One region of the Pelotomaculum schinkii genome, then DNA from elsewhere that is predicted to be linked to it. Evidence: riboswitches for the same ligand, from Rfam matches in the RefSeq annotation. Region 1 holds a riboswitch; the other holds the start of a gene.
The links. A riboswitch is a leader RNA that binds a small molecule or an ion and turns the genes downstream of it on or off. The one in region 1 is predicted to bind molybdenum cofactor.
Positions count from the first base shown of each region.

Region 2: it holds a riboswitch for molybdenum cofactor, as region 1 does, so the genes downstream of both, Psch_RS10490 (DVU_1553 family AMP-dependent CoA ligase) here and Psch_RS08105 (ABC transporter substrate-binding protein) in region 1, are expected to answer to the same signal.

Region 1 covers NZ_QFGA01000001.1:1,740,393-1,743,885, forward strand. The annotation lists gene Psch_RS08100 (ABC transporter substrate-binding protein) at 1-771, opposite strand, end outside; gene Psch_RS08105 (ABC transporter substrate-binding protein) at 1,077-1,964, opposite strand; molybdenum cofactor riboswitch at 2,071-2,191, opposite strand; gene Psch_RS08110 (pyridine nucleotide-disulfide oxidoreductase/dicluster-binding protein) at 2,660-3,493, opposite strand, start outside.
Region 2 covers NZ_QFGA01000001.1:2,256,187-2,259,679, forward strand. The annotation lists gene Psch_RS10485 (helix-turn-helix transcriptional regulator) at 1-81, opposite strand, end outside; gene Psch_RS10490 (DVU_1553 family AMP-dependent CoA ligase) at 167-1,510, opposite strand; molybdenum cofactor riboswitch at 1,665-1,780, opposite strand; gene Psch_RS10495 (sigma-54 interaction domain-containing protein) at 2,142-3,493, opposite strand, start outside.

The DNA of each region.
Region 1 (3,493 bases):
CTGACCGTATTGATCTTTGCCAAATTCACCGATGGTCTTCTGGGTATCGGGGTCGACCATGAAATCAACAAATGCTTTTGCTCCATCCTTGTTGACAGTACTGAATTTTTCCGGGTTAACCTGCATCACATGGTAGATGTTCAGGAGCGACGCATCCCCTTCCGACAGGATTTCAAGGTTGATATTTTTCTTTTGGGCCAGGTATGTCGCCCGGTCGGTCAGAGTGTAGGCCTGCTTTTCATTGGCGATGTTTAAGGTCTGCCCCATCCCGGCGCCGCTCTGCTGGTACCAGTTGCCCTCCGGAGTGATTTTGACTTCCGCCCAGATTGCTTTTTCTTTACTGTGGGTGCCTGAATTGTCTCCTCTCGAAACGAAAACAGCCTTATTCTCCGCTATTTTTTTAAAGGCGTCGCCTGCTTTAGTCCCTTTGATACCGGCAGGGTCCCCAGCGGGGCCGATGATGATGAAGTCGTTATGCATCACGAGCTGGTAGTTTACAACTGCGCCACTGTCCACAATCTTTTTCTCGGCCGCGGGAGAGTGCACCAGGAGGACGTCGGCCTCTCCCTTTTCACCCATGGTGATAGCGGCGCCGCTGCCTACAGAGACAGTTTTAACGTTATATCCGGTCTTCTGTTCAAAAATCGGGATCAGCGCGTCTAAGAGCCCGCTGTCCTGGGTGCTGGTGGTGGTGGCGAGGATCACATCTTTCACTTGCGGTTTGCCGCACCCTGCGAAAACGACCAAAAGCATTGTTACCATGAGGATCATAAGGGGCGCTAAAAAGTTCTTTTTACTCAAAGTTAGTCCTCCTCCAAATATTTTACTTGAAATAACGTACTGAGTTGTCTTTATAAATGTAGGTGCGAATTCATTCGCACAAATGCAACATTGACTGCCATAAGTGCGGCGCTGGCGCGCCGTGTGCGATTGAAATCGCACCTCGCTGAGCTTTTATTCTCGCTGATACCAAAAAACGAAACTGCGAACTACATTTTCATATTAGTGTTTAATTTATTTATTGACCCAATAGGAATGCAGTATATACCTACGCCATACGACCTATGACTTACGACCTACTTGGGCAGGTTTTTCCCCTCGGTGGAATTGGGGAAAAACAATGGCTCACCGTATTTATCCTTGCCGAAATCCCTGATGATCGTCTGTCCCTCGATTGATGTGCAAAAATCAATAAACTGCTGGGCCAACTCGTCTTTAACTTCCGGGAACTTCTGGGCGTTGACGGGGATCAGGGAAATGTAGTTAAGCAGGGCCTCGTCTTTTTCCACCAGCACTTTCAATTTGACCTGGTCTTTCACGGTCAGGTATGTAGCCCGATCGATAATAGTATAAGCGTTCTGCTCATCGGTATACTTTAAGGTCTTGACGTTGCCTTCCGAACCTTTTTCATATACGTGGTACCAGTCGCCCGCCGGCTTCAGCCCGGCAGCCTTCCACTGGGCCTTTTCCGCAACATCCGTACCGGAGTTGTCCCCGCGACTAATAAAAAGGGATTTTGTATCCATAATTTTCTTCAGCGCCTCAGCCGGTGTTTTTAGTCCCTTGATTTGAGCCGGATCCGATTCCGGCCCGACAATTACAAAATCGTTGTACATCAGGTCAATGCGCTTGGTCCCGTATCCGTCGGCAACAAACTTTTCCTCCAGATCCTTGGCATGCACCATTACGACATCAAAATTGCCGCTTTTCGCCATTTCCAGGGCAGCGCCCGTACCGGCGCCCACATGTCTGACCCGTATCCCGGTCTTTTTCTCAAAACTCTCTTCCAGCGCCGCCACAATCCCGGCGTCAATCGGACCAATGGTGGAGGCCAGCAGGATTTGGCCGGCGACAGCCGGCGCTGGCGGCGCAGTCGCTTGCTGTTTAGCGCAGCCGGATAGTACAAACAAGAGAACCGTAAGAATAACAATAGCCAGGGAAACCATTTTAACTTTGTCCTGCAACGTAATTCCCTCCATAATTTGTTTGCCAATCGTCACTACAACCGGATTTACCACCTCCAAAAATAAAAATGCCGGACAGCTTGCGAAAAATAAAGCCGGCCCGGCGTCAGCGCCATTGCAGTCTCCTTTTCGCATTGGAAGGCACGACGGTTTCCCGTCACACCCTAACGGCCGGCAGTCATAGCTATAATGCCTTAGGCAAATCCGGCTCGGAGATTTTAAGTTTTAAAGTACTATATTTTAAACTATGTTTTAGGCTTTTTATGTTTTCTTGGCATTAACAGCCTTTTCCACATAATTTCTACTAAAAACCCCAAAGTCCTGCTAAATTTTTAAAATAGCTGCAAGCAATAAAATAATAGTACTCTTCAAATAATTATAGGTTATATTGAAAATAAAGGTGAAATATACCCCACGACTTGATAAAACATTGCAATAATTGACATTAAAATGCTACACATCAAATAAATGATATACGTTAAAACATTAAACATAAAATAAATACACTAAACATGAAATTCAGTTATCAGTAGAAACCCTGATCCAAGCCTATTTTGATAGCTGAGCAAGCTCATTTGAACCTTCCTTTTTACTGTGACAACTGCTTCAGGAACATCGTCCGATACAAAAGCGCCAAGATGGCCTTTATACCGCGGACACCATATACACTTTCAAGATTGAAGCGGGTTCATTTTCTATTCTTTTTTCACTTCCATTCTGTGACTGTAAACTGTGACTACTTGAATTGCCCCGTCTTTTTCAATATAGCGTACCCAATAGGTAACATTTCCAATTCGCTGATTGGCTAAGAAACTTGAATCTTCGGGATTAAAAAACCGTTCGCCGGATTCCTGCGCATGTTTTATGACTTTTTCAATGTCTTCCAGAAGAATATACCGTTCGTCCATAATGCGCCATACTTCGCTAGGAATGATTAAATCCTCCATTTTGGTTAATTCCGCCTCCGACTCTTCATTCCATAATTCTCTTAGCAATTTCTTTTTAAGCTGCGCTCTGTTTGCATGTCTTTGTGAAAGATTCGGCATTTTTTTATGCGCTATCTCATCCAAATTCTCCCCAAAAATCAGGTCCAGAATATGATAGGTGCTTTTACCGCCCTCCACAAACAAATCCTTGCATATAGCGCAGTAAACCAAAAAATCTTCATTACTTTCGTTTATTCGGTCTATCACAAAGTCATTTGTCTGTTCACGGTTCGCAAAATAGACAAGTCCGCCGTATCCGCAGCATTTTGTTTTTTCTTTTGCATATTTCAGTTCCTTTATTTCATAACCAAGCTTTACCGCGATATTTCTCAGACTTTCGTGAATATTTTTATTATGCCTTGTAGAGCAGGCATCATGGACATTCAAAATATGGTTCTTCCCATTTTGGGCGGTTTCCGGAAGTCCATAACGTTCAAAGATTTCCCACAAAGATATAAAAGGTATCTCCGGAAGATATTTTTCAAAGATGCCGCAGCAGCTTGAGCACGCCAGAATAAAAGTAGGTTTGCCCATTTCAGCCCA
Region 2 (3,493 bases), 520 kb from region 1:
ATTATACATAGCGGAACTAAGCCAAGGCTGGTGGGGCGGCGGTATCGCGCGTAATTGGGCGTTAATATTTTTATACTCCATAGAATCAACAACCCTCCTGTCCATCAATTACCCCTGGCAAGGGCTTTCTTTGGTGTTTCCTGTCCATCAGCCAACTGCCTGCATCTTAGTTTTTGTTGCGGTTGTCCCGGATAATTCGCTTTGCCGGTTTCCAGAGTTCCGGTGATGTATCTATTTGAACTGGCGCCAAGATTAAATTTCCCTTCTTGATGTTTCTGGAAAGCACAGGAACAGAAAATAGCGCTTTTTCAACCAATCCCGGTATTTCTTCAGCAGCCCAGGCGGCTGCCAGTACTCTGACAGCCAATCTGTCCCTGCCGTTTTCCGGCAGTAAAGATGCCTCAAAGTCCACAACACCGTTTACTGCAAAAAGGACCTCGTCCAGTATGGACAAACTAAGCAGCTCGCCCCCCGTTAAGGTGATTCTGCCCTGAACCCGGTCCCGCACGCAAGACATACGCTTCAGCACCGTACCGCAGGGGCAGGGTTCGGGCATAAACCGGGCAATATCTCCGGTACGGTAACGGATCAGGGGCATACCCCGGCGGGTTAGCGTTGTGAAAACCACTTCCCCTTCTTCCCCTTCCGGTAAAACTTCGCCGGTCAAGGGATTGATTATTTCAAAAAGCAAATCCGCCTCCCGCAGGTGATAGCCTGCCCGCGCTTCACACTCGACGCCGCCCCCCAGGCCCATTTCAGTCATGCCATAATGGTTGAAAACACGGCAGCCCCATGTTTCCTCCAAAAACCTTACAATCGCGCCGGGAACGTGGTCCGTACTCAGCAGCAGGCTTTTCAACCTGATCTGGTGTTTTCTTTTGTCAGACTGCCGGCAGCGGGCGAGTGCCAATACTTGAGTCGGAATCCCGACTAGGGAGTCAACCTGTTCCACGGCCATAATCTCCAAGACAGCCTCCGGGTCCCGGACCACCCCGTAGGGAACGGGTTTCACCTGCATGCGGCGCAAACCATCAGCCAGCAGGTCACCCACACTGCCGGGCGAGTATCCGGGCAGCAGGATTAACACCTTGTCGCCCGGCTGAACCAGGGTGGACATACCATGCTGAAAAAAGTCCCTGGTCAGTTCCTGATCCGCGGCTGTAAAATATATTCTCTTGGGCAGGCCGGTGGTGCCGGAAGTGTCCAGGGTTACCACCCGGTTAATCTGATCCTGTGAAACACAAAGCAGTTGCAGCGGGTTTTGTCTGATATCCGCAGGAGTAGTAAAAGGTAATCCGCCAAGATCCTTTAAGGACTGGAATTTATCTATGCCGCACCGCGCCAAACGGCGCCGGTAAAAGGGGCTCTTGTCGCGAGCGAGGGTCAGAGTCTCCCTTAGTTGCTGAATTTGATAAGTCTCTATGATGGAGCGGGTTAACTTGCCCAAACTGCCATTGTGCCCTTCTATCTTCGCGAGTATCCAGCTTTCCAGAGGTGTTTTTTTGTACAATTTGCCGACCGCCTCTACAAGGTCATATTGTGATGCATGCCATGGCATCTTTTTTATAGACGTCCAGTTCAAAGGACATCTATAATAAAAATGCAGTTACCCCTGTAGGAAACTGCATTACTAAAAAGGATATATCTATATTATTATATAGAATATATACTTATAAGTATTTCCTTTCCAACAGGAGGCGCAAATGTTTCCAGCTACACCCTAACGGTTAACAACCATGGCAATCGCTGTAGGTTGGTTAACTCGGAAATAAATATTCATTATTTAAATAAATGAAAAATCCTTTTGCTATTTATATTTTACACACTAGCAAAGTATATGCCAATAAACGGACTCACTCCCACAATCCCAAAACATATCTACTTTTTGATGAATTTTTATAGACCCGTCCCTGACTGGTTAACAGTACAGGATATTTTTTGTGTCTAATTTTTGTACATATTTTTGAGGTTTTTAATTATTGAACAGCAACACAATAAATCCCAATTTTTTTAAAGCAGTTCAAAGCAATACTTCTTCAATCAACAAAAATGCATTTTTTATCTGGAATCGGCAGCATCAATCAAATGTATGAAAAGGGCTTACTTCCCTCATCCGGGAGGTAAGCCCTTCTCGTGGCAATCTAGCCAATTTTATGTTTACTAAAAAGCATTTTCAGTTTCTTACTACTATTAATTTTATTATATAATGTTGTCCTGCTAATTCCTAAACGCTCAGCAGTCTTACTTAGATTGCCGTTTTCCTCACTTAATAGCAGCTCAATAACTATTTCCTCACTCATTTTCATTAAATTATTGGATCCATTTTTTGTGTTTTCGATTACCCTTATTTTATTCTTCAGAGTCTTGTAATTATAGGCTTTAACTATTTTCTCAGGAAGATCACAGAGAGATATTTTTGTCCTGCCACTTAATAAAACTATAGCTCTTTCAATTACATTCCTTAATTCCCGTATATTGCCACGCCAGGAATAGCAGGTAAGCGCCTCAAAAAACTCGTTATCAATTTCTTTCACATGCAAATTGTATTCTTTACTAAATATATCAATGAAATGTTTTGCCAATATGGGGATGTCGTCATCTCTTTCGCGCAAAGACGGTAATTTTAGTGTAATTATGCCGATTCGGTAATACAAATCCTCTCGAAAATTACCCTCATCAGCTTCCTGCAACAAATCTTTTTTTGTTCCCGAGATAAGCCTAATATCTATAGGTATCTCTTTAATCCCACCAATTCTACATATTTTATTAGTGGAAAGAACACGCAATAATTTAATCTGAATATTTAGAGGCATACTTTCAATTTCATCAAGAAACAGGGTTCCGCCGCAGGCTACCTCCAACTTGCCTGGCTTGCCATTTTTAGAAGCTCCGGTAAAAGCGCCGGACTCATAACCAAATAATTCACTTTCCACCAAATCATGCGGTAAAGCGCCACAATTAATTGCAACAAAAGGGTTAATTTTTCTTGGACTCTCATTATGAATAGCCTGAGCAAACAACTCTTTGCCAGTACCACTTTCCCCAAATATTAAAACTGGTGAAGAAGATTTTGCAACTATTTTAGCCTGGTTTTTTACATCTATTAGATTATGACTTTTTCCAATGATGTCATTAAATGTATAATCAGCCTCATTTCCCTGCAGGGTATTATTAGCATTTTTCGCATTTTCTATAAAAATTATTTTCTCTTCGTTACTGGTATGGTTAAGTATTTTCTTTGTTGATACGAAAAAACGTTTTTTTCGACCATTGACATCTAAATATATTTCTTTTTTATGTCCGGAATCATTTACGATATTGTTTTGTAAAGTAGAAATATATTTTGCAAGATCAGCTTTAATGTTTGACTTGTCAAGCCCCAACATCTCTACTATCTTATCATTATAATGTTCGATTTCGTTATCATTATTAACATAAACCATACCATGAGGCAAATAATCAATGGTGCTATTCATGGCAAGACTAATTGTAT